4 regions of the Oceanobacillus sp. FSL W7-1293 genome follow, and region 3 is predicted to be linked to each of the others. Evidence: riboswitches for the same ligand, from Rfam matches in the RefSeq annotation. Region 3 holds a riboswitch; each other region holds the start of a gene.

Region 1 (5,409 bases), 1.6 Mb from region 3:
CTTTAGCCCCCATTGCTTTGGCAGCTTCTACAACCCCTTTGTCTACTTCCTTCAATGCAATCTCCACTAATCTTGCATAGAATGGAGCAGAACCGAGAATTAAAGCCGGTAAAGCAGCATTAGGTCCGCGCAGTGTCCCCACTACAAAATCAGTGAAAGGAAATAACAGCAGGATCAATATAATAAACGGAACAGCACGAAATACATTGACAAATGTTGCAACAACAAAATTAATCAATCGATTTTCCCAAAAGTTCCCTTTCGACGTTAAAAATAACAGCAGGCCTAAAAGTAAGCCAATAATGGCTGTGCCGACTAAAGCTATAATGGTCATGTAAAGTGTTTCTTGAGAAGCTTCTACTAAATCTTCTATCGTAACGTTTGGAAATAATTCCTCAAGCATGCTGAATTACCTCCAATTCAATAACATCCTGTTCCTCCAGGTACTTCATTGCCTCTTCCTGCTGATTTCCAATCAGCTGAACAATCAATGTCCCATAGCTCCCGACCTGTGTCTGGGTGATTTTCCCCTGCAAAATATTAACATGGATATCAAAATTCTTCACAAGCTGGCTGATTACAGTCTGGTTTGCACTTTCTCCTAAAAACTGTATCCGTAATAACGCGCCCTCTTGATATCTTTCCTTCAACTCTGTCATGTCTTCCTCTTCCTCATCTGATCCAGTCAGCTGTTCAACAAACTTCTGTGTTACCGGCTGCTTTGGTCTGGTAAATACATCGAGAACCGTTCCTTCTTCTACCACTTTCCCTTGTTCCATCACAGCAACCCGATTACAAATTTTGCGGATCACATGCATTTCATGGGTAATTAAAATAATGGTTAGACCCAGTTTTTCATTAATATCCTGCAATAAACGCAGGATTTGATTCGTTGTTTCCGGATCAAGTGCAGAGGTTGCTTCATCACAAAGCAGGACCTTCGGAGAGTTTGCTAATGCTCTTGCAATTCCGACCCGCTGCTTTTGTCCGCCGCTTAACTGTGCCGGGTAGGCATTTTCCTTGCCTGCCAAGCCAACTAATTCAATCAATTCCAGCACCCGCTTTTTCCGGTCGCTTTTCTCCACACCGGAAATCTCAAGCGGAAATTCAATATTTTCAGCGACTGTCCGGGACCAGAGCAGATTAAAATGCTGGAATATCATTCCAATATCCTGTCTGGCAACACGTAAATCCTTTTTCGATAAGGATGTAATAACCTGATTGCCGATTTTTATCGTACCTGATGTCGGTTCTTCCAATCTGTTAATCAAACGGACAAAAGTACTTTTTCCCGCGCCGCTATATCCGATTACGCCATAAATATCTCCATCTGCTACGTTAAGATTTAAATTATCTACGGCGACAATGTCTTTTTTTTCTAAAGAGAATATTTTCTTCAATCCTTCAATGGATATCACTTTATTTCACTCCTATATGTGTACAAACCTATTTTATTGTGTACTCTATACTTTCCTCTTCATTGAAAAAGCGTCTTTCTGCAAGAGAACAGAAAGACGCTTTATTATACACAATATCGTCCATTGCTCCCTTATCTTTACAGTTTCCTGCAGGAATTGGCACCTTTTCAATGATTGAAGGTTGCCGCGGTTTCAATGGGCCAGTCCCTCCACCGCTCTTGATAAGAGTTTGCCTATTTTTAAATGAAGTGCCATTATAGTAGCATGCCATTTGTGCCTTGTCAATCACAATCCTCAGCCATTAACTCGGATTTCTCCATCTTCTGCTTATCGTCGTTAAACATTATCTTAATACAGAAAAAACTTAGTTGTTTATTGCTGTGAATAATTCCGGTTTGTATTTCATCAAATACTGGTAAATATTTGCAGTCGATTGAAACGTGTACACTTTCTCTACCATTTTACCGTTTTCCATAAATGCAAGACATGGCACACTTTCGACTTGATGAGACTGCATAAAATCAGGGTGCATGGACGCGTTCATTTCCGTAAAAATATCTGTTTTATGCAGCCTTTCTATTTTTTCAAGCATGGCGCGGGCTACCGTACATGTCCCGCAAAATGGTGTATAAATATATAGTATGAATCGCTGATGATTCTCTTCTTCTCCACTAAACTGTTTCAAGTTCATTCCCCTCAATCTTTTTCTTTCCATAAAATTATATATGCTGAGTGAAAGGGTTACACTGGTTGCGTATAAAACGATTTCCCATCTTTCCTTATTTATTTCCCCGGCGGATAGAATCCATTCTTATTTTAACGCTTTACGTTACCATTTTGCAAGATAATTGAGATTGATTCCAATGCGTTTTCCTGCCAGAATACTTGCCAACATTCTTTTTGGGGTGGCCGCAACCTCACGAAATTCACTGCTTACATAAATATGCTCTGCGTGCGGCAGTTCTCTGGCCAGCTGTTTTCGGAGTTTCATTCCCGAATCATCCTCGTCTACCAGAATAAATACATCTGTATCGTCCAAATGATAATATTCCAACAGCTCTTCAAATTTTTCTACACCGATGGTTCCATTTGTACAAACAATGGTGATGGTATTATCGTCAAGTATTTTTTCTAGATGCTTTTTATCAGATAACCCTTCAACGATTATGACTTTGTTGTAATCATCTTCCATCATCGTTTTGCACTCCTTATCGAAGTGATTAGGCTGAACATCCTTTTTAACCTAATCCTATCCTATGCTTTTTCTATATTATATGAAAAGAAAAGAGCTAACTATACACGAATGTGGAAAAGTCAGCTCTTTTTCACCTATTTTTAGTGCCTTTTTTGAAAATTCAGGAGCAGCGCCTGTATTTTCATTTTTTCTAAAATAGGTTCAATGTAATTTTATTATCCTTCAATGAATTCCTGATATGCTTTCACATCTAATAATTCTTCTAAATCCGCTTCATTCTCAAGTTCAATAACAATCATCCATGCTTTTTCATGCGGTGATTCATTCACAAGCTCTGGGCTGTCTTCCAGTTCTCCATTTACTTCTACCACTTTCCCGCTTACTGGAGCATACAGCTCAGATACCGTTTTAACAGATTCCACACTTCCAAATGGCTCTTCCAGCTCTAAAGAATCGCCGACTTCCGGTAATTCTACGAAAACAATATCGCCAAGCTCATCCTGTGCAAAGTCTGTAATTCCTATGCGAACTTTTCCATCTTCTTTTTTTACCCATTCATGTTCTTTTGAATATAAATAATCATTTGGCAAGCTCATTTCGTATCCCTCCAACAAAACTTTATTCTCTTTAACTATACATGGAAGTACTGCTCATTTCTAGCACTATTTCCAGACAGATTCATAGGTTTCTTCTTTAAATCCGACAGTTACTTTCTTGCCGTCGGTTAAGACCGGTCTTTTGATGAGCATGCCATCAGAAGCTAAAATCTCCGCCATTTCCTGCGGGGATAAATCATTTATTCTTTCTTTCAAATTCAATTCCCGATATTTTTTACCGCTGGTATTAAAGAATTTTTTAGGCGGCAGGTCGCTTGTCTCCATCCAAGACAGCAGCTCACTCGCACTTGGAGGCTCTTCTGCGATTGGAATCGCCTTATAATCAATTTGATTTGCATCCAGCCATTTTTTTGCATTTCGGCAGGTGCCGCATTTCGAATACCAATAAAAAGATAATGTCATTATTCTTCCTCCGCTTCTGCTATTGATCCTCTTTCGTTGGCCCCATAACACCGGGCACCTCTAAGCCAGCTTGTCTAAGCAGGACAGTCATTTGACCGCGGTGATGGATTTGGTGGCTGACCAGCATACGTAAAATACTTCCTTTTGGTGCAGGTCCGCCGAAATCACCTACTTCATTTACGAGCGCTTCATCTGACAGCTGCTCTTTTGCTTTCTCTGCAACACTTGTTGAAATATTCTCATATGCTTCCAGTATGTCACTTGCTTTTGTTGGAACAGCGTCTGGATCATAAGGAGAGTCTAAATCGATTCCGACCAGGCTCATAAAGAAAACAGGACTATTTACCAAATGCCAGCCCAGCCAGCCGAGACTGTTATGTCCCTCTACAATTGACTGATTTAATTTATCATCCTCTAAAGCTTTTAATACAGATTTTGTACCGTCAGCAGACTGTGACCATTCTGTTAAAAAATCATTTAAATTTCGATACATACTTCATCCTCCTCCATATGATTTCCCTTTTTATTTAGCCTACCACGAAACTTTATCTTTAATCCAATATATTGAATTATTTCCGGCAAAAATTTAGATAGTTTAACATGACAAGACAATTCGTTATTAGGTACAATAATTAATAGATTTTGCTGTCTGATTTAAACAAGAGAAAGGACATATGTGAATGACATTGAGAGCTTTCCAGAATAAATGTGCTGCCATCGCAGAAAATAAAACATTTACGAATCTCATTATCGGCCTGATTTTACTAAATGCGATTATCGTCGGATTAGAAACCTATCCAGCTATTAATCAGCGTTACGAAGCGTATCTTTATTGGATAGATGCTGTACTTCTTTCCATCTTTACCATTGAAATCATGATCCGAATCATCGGCAGCTCCTCGCTTGTCCAATTTTTTAAAAACCCTTGGAATATATTTGATTTTGTTATTGTAGCAGCAAGTATTGTATTTGTCGGTTCCAATTATGTGATCGTCCTGCGTATTTTCAGAATACTCCGGGTGCTCCGCGCCATTTCCATTATTCCGTCATTGCGAAAAATGGTAAACGCATTGCTGTTAACGATTCCCTCCATGGGGAATATCATGATCTTACTGACGATTTTCTTTTATATGTATGCCGTAGTTGGCACCATGTTGTTTCAATCTATTGCCCCAGAGCATTTTGGATCGCTCCATCGAACCTTACTGACTCTGTTTCAGATTCTTACTCTTGATTCTTGGGCAACAGGCGTTATGTATCCTATTTTAGAAGAAACAGGCTTAGCCTTAATTTACTTTATTTCCTTTATCCTTATCGGCGCATTTGTCATTATTAATTTATTTGTAGGGGTTATCGTAAATAATGTAGAAGAAGCTAACCGGGAAAATCAGCCGACTCCGACGGATTTAAAGCTGGAAGCGATGGATAAAGAGCTGAAAGAAATCAAGGCGCTGTTAAAGGAAAAATCAAGGAAAGATTAGAAGAATGAAAAGAGGCTGATTTCGCAGCCTCTTTTTAATGTGCTTAAACAATATATTTTTCTTCCTCAATAATCTTCGCAGCAATTTCACGTTTCTTCTTAACTACATTGATTGGGGTATGTCTTGTCAGCTTACGTAAAGAAGATAGCATGACGCGCAGCGAATCCCCTTCTTCCGCAGTAATCAGAATTTCTTTTGCTGCTGCTTCCATTCTGTTAAATGCTTCCTGTACATACACTTCCGTATATAATAATTTCAATTGTGCTTTTTCTGATCCAACATTAGAAATGGCTTTT
Region 2 (5,409 bases), 1.1 Mb from region 3:
TCCCAGTTGTGCAGGGAAAATCAGATTTCCCGCTCCAAAAAATAAAGCAAATAACATAAATGCAATTGCTAAATAATTTCCTATACGCAGTTTGGTATTCATTTTTATTCCTCCTACCTCCAAACCAAATAATTCTTGGAATTATCTAATTATTTAACATAATTTGACACGATTTCTATCTTACTACTTTAACATATGAAATGCAACGGAAAAAGGGATGAATAGGGATTATAGAAAAAATTCCCATACATCCTTGGTTTGCTGTTCTCTCATATTTTTTATAGACAATCGCACTGCAAACTTATACTATTAGATGTAATTATAAAATTTACAAACTAGTATAAAGAGGTCGATAGATGATGAAGTTATCCCGTCGTGTAGAAAAGCTTCCTGCTCAATTTTTTGCATCCCTTGCCGCTAAAGTCGCTACAGCACTAGAAGAAGGAAGAGATATTATAAATCTCGGACAAGGCAACCCGGATCAGCCGACACCGCCGCATATTATCCGTGCCCTTCAGGAAAGCGCCGAAAATCCGGTTGCCCATAAATATTCCCCTTTCCGCGGTACCGATGAATTAAAAAAGGCTGCAGCACAATTTTATAAAAGAGAATATGATGTCGATTTAGATCCTGCTTCAGAAATTGCTATTCTGTTCGGCAGTAAAATCGGTCTGATAGAGCTCCCTTTAGCTGTTATGGATGAAGGCGAATTAATGCTCTTGCCAGACCCTGGATATCCAGATTATTTGTCCAGTGTTCCATTAGCAGATGTTACTTATGACACCTTCCCATTATTAGAGGAAAACAATTTTTTACCAGATTATGCTGCCCTGACGGCGGAACAAAAGAAACTTGCCAAGCTATTATATCTCAACTATCCAAACAATCCGACCGGAGGAGTTGCAACGAAAGAATTTTTTGAAGAAACCGTTGCATTAGCGGAGGAAAATGATATCGGCGTTGTTCATGATTTCGCTTATGGAGCCATCGGTTTCGACGGCCATCAGCCAGTAAGCTTCCTGCAAACAAAAGGAGCGAAAGATGTCGGCGTTGAGCTGTACACCCTTTCCAAAACCTATAATATGGCTGGCTGGCGAGTCGGTTTTGCTGCCGGCAACAAAGATATGATTGAAGCGATTAATATTCTGCAGGACCATTTATTTGTCAGTCTTTTCCCAGCTATTCAAAAGGCAGCTGCGGAAGCATTATCAGGTGATCAAAGCTGTGTCACCTCGCTTGTCGAACGCTATGAACAACGCAGAGATGTCCTCATAGAAGAATGCAGACATATCGGCTGGGAAGTCACTGCACCGAAAGGCTCTTTCTTTGCCTGGCTCCCTGTACCAGCGGCGTTTACAAGTGAAGCATTTGCCGATTATTTATTACAAGAGGCGGATGTTGCCGTTGCAGCCGGGAATGGTTTCGGAAGGAATGGAGAAGGTTATATACGCGTCGGATTACTCGTAGAAGAGGAGCGTATTCGTGAAGCTATTCGACGTATTGAGAAACTGCAGCTGTTTCAAAAATAAATATTGACGAAACTTGTAAAATAAGATACTTTTAAAGAATACAATTCAATTACGATTATACCTCTTATCCAGAGCAGCTGAGGGACTGGCCCGTTGAAGCTCGGCAACCTTTAAAAAGGTGCTAATTCCAGCAAGACATCCGTCTTGAAAGATGAGAGCAGAAAATAAGATTACATTTTCGAGCCTCTCTTTCATCTAGAGAGGCTCTTTTTACAAATTGTATAGATTTTGATAAGAAAAGCTGCTGATAACTACCAGTTCAGCATAAATGATAGAAAGGCAGGAAAAACAGCAGATGATTAAATTAGAGAATGTCACCAAAATTTTCCCCTCCAAAAAAGGAAAAGATGTTACTGCACTGGACAATGTGACGATTTCTGTCAACAAAGGAGAAATCCATGGCGTAATCGGCTACAGCGGTGCAGGAAAAAGTACATTAATTCGCTGTGCCAATTTACTGGAATCCCCTTCGAAAGGCAAGGTTTGGATTGATGGAATTGACTTAACCAAATTATCAAAAGAAAAGCTCCGGCAGACAAGACAGAAAGTCGGCATGATTTTTCAGCATTTTAATTTATTAAGGACTGCCAATGTCTATGAGAATATTGCGATTCCATTAAAATTACTCGGCGTACCGAAGGCAGAGGTTAAGGAAAGAGTCATGAAATACTTAGATATTGTCGATTTAGCCGAGAAAAAAGATGCTTATCCTTCTCAGCTTTCCGGCGGTCAAAAACAGCGTGTTGCTATTGCCAGAGCACTGTCCCAGGAACCACAGGTTCTCCTGAGCGATGAAGCAACCAGCGCACTTGATCCAGAAACAACAAATTCCATTCTCGAACTATTATTAAAAATTAATGCAGAGCTTGGAATCACAATTCTATTGATTACGCATGAAATGAACGTCATCCAAAAAATATGCGATTATGTTTACGTTATTGAAAACGGAAACCTCATTGAACAAGGGTCGACGATAGAATTATTTACAAAACCTAAACAGCCGACAACCAAAAAATTCTTAAATACCATTTCACAACGAAAATTATCGGACCGTTTGATTGATGATTTGAATTTAGAGGGCAAAGTAATTCGTTTGACCTTCCTTGGTGAAAATACAGGACAGCCATTGTTATCTAAGGTTACACAGCAGTTTTATGTAGAACCGAATATCTTGACGGCAAATATTATCGAATTAAAAAATGGCATTGTTGGTAACCTTGTCGTTCATTTAATCGGCAGTGAGCATCAAGTGGAACATTCTCTCTCCTTCTTGCAGGAACAAGGCGTAGAAGTAGAAGAATTGGGGGTAAATTGACATGCAGGCATTTATTGATCAATGGGGTTCAGAGTTTTATGATGCCATAATAGAAACCATTCAAATGGTTTTAATCTCTTTGTTTTTCGCTGTTATTATCGGCGTTATTTTAGCTATTCTCTTAGTTTTGACACGACCGGGACAACCATTACAAAATAAATTTGTTTATCAGTTTTTAAACTTACTGATTAACGTTATCCGATCGATTCCGTTTATTATTCTTTTATTCTTCATGCTTCCTTTTACCAAATTGATCGTAGGTGTGACCATTGGTGTCAAAGGGGTTATTGTACCGCTCGTTGTCAATGCAGCTCCTTATATTGCCAGACTGATTGAATCCTCCCTGCTGGAGGTCAACCAAGGTGTTATTGAAGCATACCGGGCGATGGGAGTAAAAACACATCAAATTATTTGGAATGTGATGCTGCGGGAAGCGAGACCAGCTATTGTTCTTGCATTAACTATCGCAACAATCAGCCTTATCGGGGCAACCGCTATGGCCGGCTTAGTCGGAGCAGGAGGCTTAGGTGACCTTGCTTACCGGTTTGGACATCTGCGTTATGAAACAGATGTCATGTATGTCACCGTTATTATGCTCGTTATTATCGTTCAAGGTCTTCAGTCTCTCGGTAACCGGCTCGCCGAACGATTGAAAAAAGATTAATTGGGGGAAAAAATATGACAACCTCATCCAAAAAAGGCTCTTTCTTAGAGCATATAACCATACAGGATTCCTTTCCGATTGGAACTGTACAGCTTGAAGCTGCAGCAAAGCATGCCCTGCCGGCAGAAGTGTTTGGCCACATCCGCTCCGGTGCCGGCGGGGAAGAAACGTTAAGAAAAAACAGGGAAGCCTTTGAGAAATATTCAATTGTTCCCAGATTTTTACGTAATGTCTCGGAAGTGGACACATCTATACGTATTTTAGGAAAAGAATATGCTTCCCCATTGATGGTTGCTCCGATAGGTCATTTAAAAATGGTTCATGAAGAGCCTGACTTTGCCGTTGCAAATGTTGCAGCTTCAATGAATATTCCATATATCCAAAGTACGGTTACAGCAAGATCTATCGAAGAAGTCTCAGAGGCTGTTCCTCATGGGCCAAAATGGTTTCAGTTATATTGGGCCAATAATGATGCTATTTCCTACAGTATGGCAGAACGCGCAGAAAAAGCCGGGTATGAAGCGATTGTCGTCACCGTGGATACCATGATTCTCGGGTGGCGTGAAGATGATATGAGGCATCAGTACTCCCCATTGAAAAAAGGATATGGAAAAGCAAACTATGTCCAAGATCCTGCATTTCAAGAAGGATTAAAGGATGGCCAGGATGAAATTGAATCGATTATTGAAAACCTTCATCATCCATCGCTCCATTGGGACAATATAACAGAATTACGGCAACGCACGAAGCTGCCGATTTTTCTAAAAGGCATCCTTCATCCGGAAGATGCAAAACAAGCAATAAATGCCGGCATAGACGGAATAATTGTGTCCAATCATGGCGGCAGACAAATGGATGGAATCATACCAAGTCTGGAAGCATTACCAGCTATACGCGAAGCTGTTGGCCCAGATTTTCCTTTGCTGCTTGACAGCGGTATCCGCCGGGGAGCAGATGTCATCAAGGCTCTGGCGCTTGGCGCAGATGCAATTTTATTTGGACGTCCTTATACCTACGCGCTTGCACTTCAGGGAGAAGCAGGGGTTCAGAAGATATTCGCCAACCTTGCGCAAGAAGTTGCTGTATCGATGGCATTATCTGGAGCTAAGTCAATAGAAGAAGTAAAGCAGCTTACATTGAAAATTGCTGCTGATAACTAAGTATATATACAGAGCGGCCTCTTGACGGAGACGCTCTTTTCTTTCATCATATAATAATATAATATTTTGAAAAAGGATAAAAATAGGTGAAAGGAGATTTTAAGTATGAGCGTTATTCCCGAAATTTTAACACATATCGAAACAGCTTACCGGACGCATAGCCCTGTTTCATTTATTCGTGAAGACTATACGATCAGCGAAGACGAAGCATATCAAGTGCAGCATGCGTTTATAAACAAACGTGTTCAGGAGAACGATGCGGTTGCCGGCTATAAAATCAGTATGACTAGTAAAGAGACACAGGCAATTGCTGACACACATGAACCTGCCTACGGAACGATTCTAACTTCCCAAGTGCTACAGGGAGATTCTGAATATGCACTATCTCATTTATTCTCCCCTTTGATTGAACCGGAGCTGATGTTTTTCATCAATGAAGACATCTCGAATGACGCAGATATTCAGGAAATCATCGAAAAAACTTCTGTTGCACCAGGGATTGAAATTCCAGATGCAAGATATATCGACTGGTTCCCGAATTTTTCATTAATGGATTTGTTATCTGACAATACAGCAACAGGCAGAATAGTTACAGGCAGCCCTGTCCCTTCCCCCAGCATAGAAAAGCTCGGTGCAATTGATCTCGATTTAAAATTTAATGGGAAAACAACACATATCGGACGCTCTGATGCAGTATTAGATAATCCTGTCAATGCGGTTAAATGGCTTGTGGAGAAATTA
Region 3 (5,409 bases):
CAATGCCAAACCCATCATAATTTGCTTTTACTGCTACACCATCTACTGTTTTATCTCCTCGCTCGATCACAAAGCCCATTTTTTGATGAAACGCAATCGATGTTTTATTTACGGGGGAAGTGATGGAGCGGATGATTTTCCGATCAGCCATTTTAACTTTAGCGAAAAATTTCTCATAAAGTGTTTTTCCAATGTCTTTCTTCCTGTAATCCGGGTGTACACCTACAAAATGGATATATGCTTCATCTGACTGATCCTGTGATAAAAATCCAATTAAAAAACCTGTTATCTCGTCATCTTCTTCTGCTATCAAACTGGTATTCTTAAAATGTTGAAAAAATAATTTAGGCAGCATTCCTGCCATATCACGCCCGCCCCACCAGTCGTTTATCTGCGGAATCAGGATATCGTAATCCAAACTTTGCAAACTGCGAATTTCCATTCTACATTCTCCCTTTTATTTGAAACGATGTACTATCATTCGTATAAATTCTTTTATTTCCCATGATAAAACAGCTGAATATTCTTATTGTTATTACTAATATATCAAAAAATTATAATGATTTCTTTCTTTGTTTGAATTTTTTTAGAATTTATATTTAATTTTTCGCGTCTGCATGTTAACCTTGATTTAAATTAGGTTGACAAAGAGAGGAGCGTTTTTTTGTTCAAATCGTTTAAAAATCAATTCCTCCTTTCGTTAGTTGTTTCAATATTATTCACCTTGAACTACCCCCTCTTACCAACCTTCAAGGTTGCTTGAAGTGGGAGATTCCTAAGAACACCAACCTACCGGTCAATTATGGATTAGGCTATCCCCGCAGTTCCTGCGGTTAATCGTAATGCTTCTTTACGAAGATTCCTGCTTGCGTTAATATCTCTTTGATGATGGCATTGACAGCTATCACACGTCCATGCACGCAAAGCAAGATTTTTAACGTCTTTGTTTTGGTGTCCACAATGAGAACATAACTGACTGGATGGATAGCTTTTCGAAACTACAACAACCTGCTTTCCATACCAGACCGCTTTATATTCCAGCATCGTTCGGAACGCTGACCAGGATACATCGCTAATCGCTTTCGCAAGATTTTGATTCTTTAACATGTTTTTTACAGACAAATCTTCTATTCCGATGATATCGTGGTTTTTGATTATCTCAGTGGAGATTTTATCTAACATGTCTTTTCTTTTATTAGCAATTTTTTCGTGAAGCCGAGCTACTTTTCGTTTTTGTTTCTGCCAATTTGCTGAGTCTACCTGTCGCCTTGAAAGAATCACTTGCGCTTTTGCCAGCTTCTTTTCTAATGTCTGGAAAAATTTTGGATTTTCATACACCGTCCCATTGGAAAGAGTTGCAAAATCAGTTATTCCAACATCGATGCCTACAGAGGAATCTGTCTTTTCATCGTATTCAACTTCCGTTTCCGCTACAATCGAAACAAAGTACTTGCCTGAAGGATTGCGCCGGATCGTTGCATTGATAATACGTCCTTCCACTTCCCGACTTTTGGCAAAGCGAACCAATCCGAGCTTAGGCAGTTTGATATGTTTATCCAATACAGCAATATTTCCATTGACATGTTTCGTGGTATACGATTGGACAGGATTCTTTTTTGATTTAAAACGAGGTGCCTTATTCTGCTTCTTATAATAGCGCGTATAGGAATCATTAACATTTTCCACCGCTTTTTGAAGGGCAATACTATCGACTTCTTTGAGGAAGGGATAGTTTTTCTTCAATTCTGGAACCGCTTTGATTGCCTTATTTTTATTGAAAAATTCTCCCTTCCAATTATTTTGAAGAAGCTGTCCATTTTGTACCATTTCATTCACCGTATGCCAATAGTGGTCTTTTTGTTTTCCCGTAAAATAGTTGTAGACAAAGCGGGAGCAGCCGATTGTCTTATGGATGAAGGTGATTTGTTTTTTGTTCGGATAGATACGAAAACGAAATGCTTTTGTTATTTTCATAGCTTCTAACCTCCTCCTGTCTATTATATCAGAAGAAGGATGTTTTTGGAACACTTGTTCGATTTTATATTGAACAAGTGAGACACTCCTAAGCAATCTTTTGTGCATAGGAGATTCATCTCCCCCTTACCTCTACGCGCTTGAAGAGGGAGTTTTCTCTCCTTTTTTCGATAAACACTTACTTACTTTTTAATTTTACTTATCGAATCAGTGACATAATGGCAAATTTATTTTTGTTCATCACCTTAGCTTCCGTTTTCAATACTGGTTTATTAGCTCAAAAGTATCTACATTCAAAACAGCCTTCTCTAAATGATTCATAGTGCGTGTTCAAAAAGTTCGACAAAAAGGAGATTCGGAAAGCCCACCTCTCCAAATCTCCTTTGCTCATCGCTCTTATTTCCAGACATCTTCAGCAATTCGCACAACATGCCGGATTTTTTCCCATTGCTGTTCCTCACTCAATAAGTTTCCTTCCTCTGTGGAAGCAAACCCGCATTGAGGACTCAGGCAAAGCTGATTCAACGGTACATAGCCCGCCGCTTCAGTAATTCTTGCTTTAACAGCCTCCGGATCTTCCAGCTCGCTGAACTTAGACGTGATAAGACCCAGTACGATAAATAAATTATCACAGTTTACATGACGCAAGGGTTCAAATCCGCCCGAGCGGTCATCATCAAACTCCAGGAAAAGACCATCCACCTGTAAACCGCCAAAAATCGTTTCTGACACCGCTTCGTAACCGCCGCTTGACATATAGGTAGATTGGAAATTCCCCCGGCAAATATGCATTGTTACCAGCATATCACCTGGTCTGTTCGCAATCGATTCATTGATTGCTCTCGCACATAATTCAGCTGTTTTCTCTGGATTTCTTCCTTTTTCAATCAACGAATTTCTGCCCTTCTCTGAGAAAAAGGCTGCCCAGGACGTATCATCCAGCTGCAGGTAGCGGCAGCCTTCATCGTATAATGCCTGAATCACCCCTCGATAAGCAGCAACCAGGTCATCAATAATGGCTTCATCATTTTCATAAATTCCTTCTTCAAAATCTGCTCTGAAAAAGAGCATGTTCGGGCTCGGAATCGCAAATTTTGCAACCGCATCTCCGGCAATACCATGCAGGAATTTATAATGCTCGATCATATAATGATTACTAAAACCAATTTTACCGGTTACCTTAATGCCTCTTTTTTTCGTTTCCACGCCAGTGAACTGTAAACCTTGTTCTGCGGTATAGCCTTCCACACCATCTAAGCCTTCCAGAAAATCAAAATGCCACCAGGCTCGGCGAAACTCCCCATCTGTCACGGATTGAAGTCCTGCTTCTTTCTGCTGTTCTACCAGTTTGATAATTTCCTCATCTTCCAATTGACGCAATTGTTCTGCACTGATTTCTCCTTTTGCCTGTTGTGCACGCGCCTCTTTTAAACGCTTAGGTCGTAGAAAACTTCCTACATGATCTGCTCTGAATGGAGCACGTGTATTTTTTGTCTCTGCTGATATTGCCATCGAATACCCCTTTCTCTTTATCTGCTATATTCATTCTATATTCCATTAAAAAAACCCCTTCCGAAAATAGAAGAGGTTCGATATGATAAAGTCTCTTCTTATCTTCAAGCAAAAATGCTTCTGGAATTAGCACAGTACAAATCAACGTCTGCTGCTAAGGCTTCAGCGGGCCAGTCCCTCCACCTTTCTCGATAAGAATATATGGAATTATACGAATAATTACAGTTTACTTTACATGGAAGCAATGAATTCGTCAAGGAGAATCCCAAAATATAGGAACCTTGCTGCGATCGATTTAAATCAAGATTGCGTTACCTTTTTTTATCGGAAAAAATTTTATAATCTTCACTGATTACAAAAGCAGCCAAATACAAGCAGAAAAATAAAATAGCTGCTCCTTTCCATGATACACTAACTCTCGTAAATAGGGGCTCAATACATATTTTATAAAAACTAACACTAAGCAACCATTGAACGACATAACTCCAAAGCATTACTTTCTTTGTCTGTTTCATTTTCGCTGCTTTAAGGATTAGCATATATAACAAATCAAACAGCATCCCCACCATGTAAGACAGAAAAAGCAATCCTCCGAAGTAAAGAAAATTAATAAAAATACTATCAAAAAAATGTATTTCGATAAGATTCCAGCCTGCTAAAATATTAGATAAACCATATGTTATTAAAATAGGAATGGCTACAATAACTGCGATACTACCCATTACTAGACCAACAGTAAGCAGATTGGCAACAAGGGTAGAAAAATCCGTTTTTTTATTATTCAAAATTCATTGAATCCTCCTTGTCTATACCTATATTATAAGGGACTATTACATCCTAATGAATATATATTCTTTTAACTCACTGTACTACAATATCAACTGAAGATTTCCCTAAATTTTCATGTTTCTGAAACGACAGTAACAACTTTTTTATCGCTCAGTTAGTTTAGAGCCAGTCGCTCCCCCAAATTTTGAGCTGTAGTTTTCGTAGCAAATTCATCTTCTTTTTGATTTAATTCCATCCTATCACATCCTGTGTGTCGATAAACTTCTACTAAATGAAGGTTCTATTTATAAATCTTTTAAAAAAGCTAAATAATTCTCTAACGTTTTCACCTAACGTTCGGCTATAAACAATAGAAAGGGTTCATAATCCCCTTCTGTTCCAGAAATATCTAAAGCCTCGTAATACTTGAATCTATCGTCCTTTTCAATTGTAATTGGAGGAAATCCAGACTTCATCAATTCAAAATTCATAAGTAATCTAGAGGTTATTCCATTTCCATCAGAAAAAGGATGAATATTCACAAATTTTGCATGCAGCAGACTAGCTTTTCCTAAAGGGAGTCTTGAAAACGTATTTTACTTTCTTAGAATCCCTTATACTCTGGAGTGCAAGCCTTTCGTGAATGCCTTAGTTGGGACTGCGATTACTCGCCCCATCAAAACCGTTGCACTTATACTTTATTCCTTGAATTCTTTATGCTTTCTTAAAGTGTAAAAAATAACGAGTTCTCTGATCTTTAAATTTCTTCAATTATATTTTATTCCTCCCAAATGATGCTAATCACCATTATACCATATACCAAGTCCGATCAACTTTCTTAGAATTCTATGAAGGAAACTATAAATGTAAATACTCTCTTCAATACCCCATCAAAAAAAGTACCAGACATCTAACAATAATCAATTGTTACAATGCCTGGTACTTTATTTAGCTTGATATTAGAACCTTAGCTGACACGATTTCCCGGTTTTATCTCTTCTTTTAATTTAAAAGAAAGAATAAATCCAACGATAGCAATAATTGCTGCTACGATAAAGGAAACATTCACACCATGAATAATACCATTGATATCCTCACCTGGTATAGCTGCAGTGGACATGATTGTTACAAGCACTGCTGTACCAACCGAGCCAG
Region 4 (5,409 bases), 1.5 Mb from region 3:
CTAAAATATTGCCTTCAGCAGGTTGCAGCATTCCAGAGATAAGAGAGAGCAGCGTAGATTTACCACAGCCGCTTGGTCCGAGCAATGAAATGAATTCATTCTTTTTCACAGAAAAAGAGATATTGTGCAGCGCTTCTGTATATTGTTTTTTGGAGAAGTAATAATGAGATACCCGCTCTAATGTAAGATAAGACATTGTTGACCTCCTTTATTCCCCGATGATCCGCTCTGCATACTCTGTGTTGACGAGATCTTCATATGGAGCATCTCCAGGGAGCTCCCCGGCTTCATCCATAATATCTTTTAGGTTTTCCCAGGCATCCTCTTCCAGCAGCGGAGATGTCGCAAAGGAGCCTTGCTGTTTATAGCGGTCGATGGCATTAGCGAGCATTTCTACATCGGTATCTTCAAAATAAGGCTCTACCACTTCTGCAATTTCTAACGAATCTGTCTCCTCCACCCATTGCTGTGCTTTATAGATTGCTCTGGTAAATGCTTCGACAGTTTCCTCTTCTTCCTCTAAAAAGCTTTGCTTTGCCATGAAGACAGTATATGGCACTTGCCCGGATTCTTCTCCGAAAGAGGCGACAATCTCACCCTGGCCATTTGCTTCAAAAATACTTGCGGTTGGTTCAAATAACTGCACATACTCATAATCCCCGCTGGCAAAAGCGCCTGGAATATTTGCAAAATCAATATTCTGAACTAAATTTAAATCTTCTTGAGGGTTGATATCATGCTGCTTCAAAACATACTCCCCAACCATCTGAGGCATTCCGCCGACACGCTGACCGAGAAAATGGCTGTCGCGTAAATCCTCCCAATTAAATTCTTCATCTGCGTCCTTGGCTACTAAAAATGTTCCGTCCGTCTGAGTCAGCTGGGCGAAGTTCACAGCGTAATCCCTGGAATCCTGAGCATAGACATAGATAGATGTTTCTGAGCCGACCAGCGCAATATCTGCGCTGTCAGATAACAGTGCTGTCATTGTCGTATCGCCGCCCCATGTTGTTTGCAAATCGACCTCCAGTCCTTCTTCTTCAAAAAAGCCTTTTTCTAAAGCAACATATTGCGGTGCATAAAAAATGGATCGTGTGACTTCTGCAAGGTCTATCTGGGTCATTTTATTTTGATTACAGGCACTAATGAGAAGCAGAGAACAAATCAATAGAATGAAACAAGCGAGCTTTCTCATTTTCTTCTTCCTTCCTTTCTCAAAAAACTGTTCTTGAACATCTTGTATAAATATATGTTTCGCGGGATGATTGTGTGAACGCCTAGAATTTGGAGATTTTGTGAGGTGAAAAGAAAAGAGCAGCAAAAAAAGGATAAACCCAAATTGGAGTTTATCCTTTTTTTGCGTGAACATGCTATTTTGGAGAAGCTGTTTGATTATACTGGACGATACAGCGGACCAGCCTGTTGAATTGTGTCGCTGACTTCCGTGAATTTCTCGAAATTCATATGGAATTTTCCGGCTAAATTTTTAGCTTCCAGTTCATAACTTTCCTTATCTGCCCAAGCATTTTTAGGAACAAGAACTTCATCAGGAACACCTGGAATGAATTTTGGGATAGCCAACCCGAAAATTTCATCTGTTGTTGTTTCCGCGTCATTTAACTCGCCGATTAAAGCGGAGTGCACCATCGCACGCGTGTAGGATAATTTCATTCTCGTTCCTACACCGTACATGCCGCCGGTCCAGCCGGTATTAATCAGGAACACGTTAGCATCAAATTTATCAATTTTTTCTCCGAGCATTTCTGCATAGACAGATGGATTTAATGGTAAAAACGGAGATCCGAAGCATGCTGAGAATGTAGCGACAGGCTTAGTTACACCACGTTCTGTACCAGCCAGCTTGCTCGTGTATCCGCTTAAGAAATGATACATTGCCTGCTCTTTTGTCAATTTACTGATTGGCGGTAAAGTACCGGAAGCATCTGCGGTCAGGAAAATAATTGTATTTGGATGTCCGGCTACACTTGGCTCTAAGCTGTTATCAATATTTTCTAATGGATAAGCCGCCCGTGTATTTTCTGTTAACAAAGTATCATCATAATCCGGGACGCGTGTATCTTCATCCAAGGCGACATTTTCCAAAACAGATCCGTAGCGGATAGCATCAAAGATTTGCGGCTCTTTTTCTGCAGATAAATTAATGCATTTTGCATAGCAGCCGCCTTCAATATTAAAGACACCTTCGTCACTCCAGCCATGCTCATCATCACCGATTAACCTTCTGTCAACGTCAGCTGAAAGTGTGGTTTTTCCAGTTCCGGATAAACCGAAAAATAAAGCGACATCGCCATCTTCTCCGACGTTAGAAGAGCAATGCATGGACAGAACATTTTGCTCGGGGAGGAGGAAATTAGCTACAGAGAAGATAGATTTTTTTATCTCTCCCGCATATTCTGTTCCGCCGATAAGCACAATGCGCTGTTCAAAGGAAATGAGAACAAAGGCTTCGGAGTTTGTACCGTCAACTTCCGGGTCTGCTTTAAAACCGGGAGCAGAGATTACTGTAAAATCAGCTTCATGTAATTGCTCCATTTCTTTTTCAACAGGAATAAATAATTGTCTTGCGAATAAATTATGCCAGGCATATTCATTGATTACCTGAATAGGCAGTTTGTATTTTTCATCCGCACCCGCATAAGCTTGCAGATGAAAAATTTCTTCTTGGTTATCTAAATAGGCAATCACTTTGCCAATCAGCCTATTAAAGACTTCCTCTTCAATAGGCTGATTAACATTTCCCCAGTCTACCTTATCCGCTGATAAAGCATCTTTTACAATAAATTTATCTTTTGGAGAACGTCCCGTGTATTTTCCAGTGGTGGCACGGACCGCACCAGTAGATGTTAATTTTGCTTCATCACGATGAATAATTTTTTCGATAAGCTGGCCAACAGAATAGTTGCTGTAAATATTAGTTAAAGTGAGCTCCTCCAGTATACTTCTCCGCAATATTTTCATAAAGCAATTATTCACTCCTTATTAATGGTTTAGAATTGATTTTATCTTGAAATATGTTTATTAGTATAACACATTAAATATAATAGTTCATACTAATTTATGAAAAATTATTTTTTCTGTCACAGATGATAATAAGGTTGACAGGAGAGGCTTGTTTCGTTAATCTAAATATTGAACGGATACTCTTATTTGGAGATGGTGGAGGGACAGTCCCGATGAAGCCCAGCAACCTCACTTTAAGTGAAAGGTGCTAACCTGATGCAAGGATCATTCCTTGAACAATAAGAGCGAAAGGCCAATAAGTTTTCCTTTCCTCATATATTTTGAAGGAGAGGTTTTTTTGTTTTTAGGAGACTTTTTAAATATCCTCTAAAAAATGAAACCACATTGGGTGGAATGATAAATTTATATTGAAATAGAGTTCCGTAACATTATTGGAGAAGGGGAGTTAGCCTTATGGCTGCAAATCGTCGTTTATTTACTTCTGAGTCAGTTACTGAAGGGCATCCGGATAAGATGTCTGACCAAATTTCAGACGCTATTCTGGATGAGATTCTCTCGAAGGATCCGAATGCCAGAGTGGCTTGTGAAACTACGGTTACAACTGGAATTGTTTTAGTTGCCGGAGAGATTTCTACAAGTACATATGTAGATATTCCTGCAATTGTACGTGAAACAGTACAAGGAATTGGCTATACACGGGCAAAATATGGTTTTGATTCAGAAACATGTGCTGTATTGACTGCTATTGATGAGCAGTCTCCTGATATTGCCGGCGGTGTGGATGTTGCGCTGGAAGCAAGACAAGGACAAGAAAGTGAAGAAGAAATCGAGGCAATTGGTGCCGGTGATCAGGGATTAATGTTTGGTTATGCATGTAATGAAACTGAAGAGCTGATGCCTTTACCAATTTCTTTAGCACACCGTTTATCCAAAAGATTAGCAGATGTTCGAAAGGAAGAGATTATCGGCTATCTGCGTCCAGACGGGAAAACACAGGTAACCGTTGAGTACGGTGAAGATAATCAGCCGCTGCGTGTAGATACGGTTGTCATTTCTGCGCAGCATCATCCGGATATTACGAATGAACAAATCGAAGCGGATATTATTAAACATGTTGTCGAAGCTGTTGTACCCGGTGAATTACTGGATGAAAAAACAAAGTATTATATTAATCCGACCGGGCGCTTTGTTTTAGGCGGTCCACAAGGCGATGTCGGCTTGACCGGAAGAAAGATTATTGTAGACACTTATGGAGGCTATGCCAGACATGGGGGCGGCGCTTTTAGCGGTAAGGATGCAACGAAAGTGGATCGTTCTGCTGCGTATGCGGCCCGTTATGTTGCTAAAAATATTGTTGCTGCAGGTCTTGCTGATTCTTGTGAGGTTCAGCTGGCTTATGCGATTGGCGTTGCCCAGCCCGTTTCTATCTCAATCAATACATTCGGTACAGGGGAAGTCAGTGAAGAGAGATTAGTGGAAGCAGTCCGGGAGCTATTCGATTTGCGGCCGGCAGGTATTATCCGCATGCTTGATTTAAGAAGACCAATTTTTAAAAACACAGCTGCTTACGGCCATTTCGGACGTACAGATATTACATTCCCATGGGAAAAAACAGATAAAGTAGAAGAATTAAAAGCGTTGACTGCAAAATAAAAAAACGTCAGGTGTCTGAAGATGCCTGACGTTTTTCTTTAAAGAATAAAAGTATATAAAAAATGCTGAATATAGCCGCTCCAGAAATACACTCCGCTTTCCGTGGGCTTGAGCTCAGCCTCCTCGATAAAGAAGACTTAGCGATTGGCAAGCCATCAGGCGCAGACAGAGCTAAAGTCGTACTTATGCCCCGAGGGTAAAAAAAGAAGAACACTTTTTCCTGCGGGGTCTTCCCACTGGGACTGCGATTACTCGCCCCACCGAAGCCCGTCGCAGCGGATATCTCTTCGGCGAGAACACTGATGTTTTAAAGACCAAGCGGTGTTCTTGGTTTTTCTTTATAATGGAAGGAAACTGGTTTTATTCCTTTCCGCCCATGTTTGTTTCTTTTAAATAATATTGTCCTTTTTCCACATAGGATTTACGGATGCGGTCCATTTCTTGATAGTCTTTATCGGTTAATTCACGGACCACTTTAGCCGGCCTGCCCATAGCTAATGTGCGGGGCGGTATTTTTTTGCCCGGCGGCACCAGGCTCCCGGCGCCGACAAAAGCATGTTCCCCAATCTCTGCGCCATCTAAAATAATAGAACCCATGCCAATCAGCGCATGATGGCGTATAATCGCAGAATGCAAGGTGACTTGATGTCCGACAGTTACATCATCTTCAAGAATCAACGGCATATCAGGACTCTGATGCAGCATAGAGAGGTCCTGAACATTGGTACGCTTGCCGATTTTTGTCGGTGCCACATCACCGCGAATCACCGTGTG

The links. A riboswitch is a leader RNA that binds a small molecule or an ion and turns the genes downstream of it on or off. The one in region 3 is predicted to bind S-adenosylmethionine.
Region 1: another riboswitch for S-adenosylmethionine. It lies ahead of MKY65_RS17500 (ATP-binding cassette domain-containing protein); the one in region 3 lies ahead of MKY65_RS09720 (5-methyltetrahydropteroyltriglutamate--homocysteine S-methyltransferase).
Region 2: another riboswitch for S-adenosylmethionine. It lies ahead of MKY65_RS04295 (ATP-binding cassette domain-containing protein); the one in region 3 lies ahead of MKY65_RS09720 (5-methyltetrahydropteroyltriglutamate--homocysteine S-methyltransferase).
Region 4: another riboswitch for S-adenosylmethionine. It lies ahead of metK (methionine adenosyltransferase); the one in region 3 lies ahead of MKY65_RS09720 (5-methyltetrahydropteroyltriglutamate--homocysteine S-methyltransferase).

What each region holds. Positions count from the first base shown of each region.
Region 1 covers NZ_CP150212.1:3,580,377-3,585,785, forward strand. Annotated here, with positions in the region: gene MKY65_RS17495 (methionine ABC transporter permease) at 1-403, opposite strand, end outside; gene MKY65_RS17500 (ATP-binding cassette domain-containing protein) at 396-1,418, opposite strand; SAM riboswitch class I at 1,547-1,646, opposite strand; gene MKY65_RS17505 (thioredoxin family protein) at 1,783-2,103, opposite strand; gene MKY65_RS17510 (toprim domain-containing protein) at 2,248-2,613, opposite strand; gene gcvH (glycine cleavage system protein GcvH) at 2,829-3,209, opposite strand; gene MKY65_RS17520 (arsenate reductase family protein) at 3,276-3,632, opposite strand; gene MKY65_RS17525 (DinB family protein) at 3,652-4,125, opposite strand; gene MKY65_RS17530 (ion transporter) at 4,313-5,113, shown strand; gene MKY65_RS17535 (acyl-CoA dehydrogenase family protein) at 5,157-5,409, opposite strand, start outside.
Region 2 covers NZ_CP150212.1:866,234-871,642, reverse strand. Annotated here, with positions in the region: gene brnQ (branched-chain amino acid transport system II carrier protein) at 1-102, opposite strand, end outside; gene MKY65_RS04300 (pyridoxal phosphate-dependent aminotransferase) at 360-1,529, shown strand; SAM riboswitch class I at 1,591-1,687, shown strand; gene MKY65_RS04295 (ATP-binding cassette domain-containing protein) at 1,825-2,844, shown strand; gene MKY65_RS04290 (methionine ABC transporter permease) at 2,840-3,508, shown strand; gene MKY65_RS04285 (alpha-hydroxy-acid oxidizing protein) at 3,523-4,668, shown strand; gene MKY65_RS04280 (2-keto-4-pentenoate hydratase) at 4,774-5,409, shown strand, end outside.
Region 3 covers NZ_CP150212.1:1,957,355-1,962,763, reverse strand. Annotated here, with positions in the region: gene MKY65_RS09730 (GNAT family N-acetyltransferase) at 1-442, opposite strand, end outside; gene tnpB (IS200/IS605 family element RNA-guided endonuclease TnpB) at 808-1,974, opposite strand; gene MKY65_RS09720 (5-methyltetrahydropteroyltriglutamate--homocysteine S-methyltransferase) at 2,371-3,486, opposite strand; SAM riboswitch class I at 3,582-3,684, opposite strand; gene MKY65_RS09715 (hypothetical protein) at 3,798-4,271, opposite strand; gene MKY65_RS09710 (MDR family MFS transporter) at 5,222-5,409, opposite strand, start outside.
Region 4 covers NZ_CP150212.1:3,472,623-3,478,031, reverse strand. Annotated here, with positions in the region: gene MKY65_RS16990 (ABC transporter ATP-binding protein) at 1-196, opposite strand, end outside; gene MKY65_RS16985 (ABC transporter substrate-binding protein) at 209-1,195, opposite strand; gene pckA (phosphoenolpyruvate carboxykinase (ATP)) at 1,393-2,979, opposite strand; SAM riboswitch class I at 3,162-3,267, shown strand; gene metK (methionine adenosyltransferase) at 3,436-4,635, shown strand; gene MKY65_RS16970 (gamma carbonic anhydrase family protein) at 4,996-5,409, opposite strand, start outside.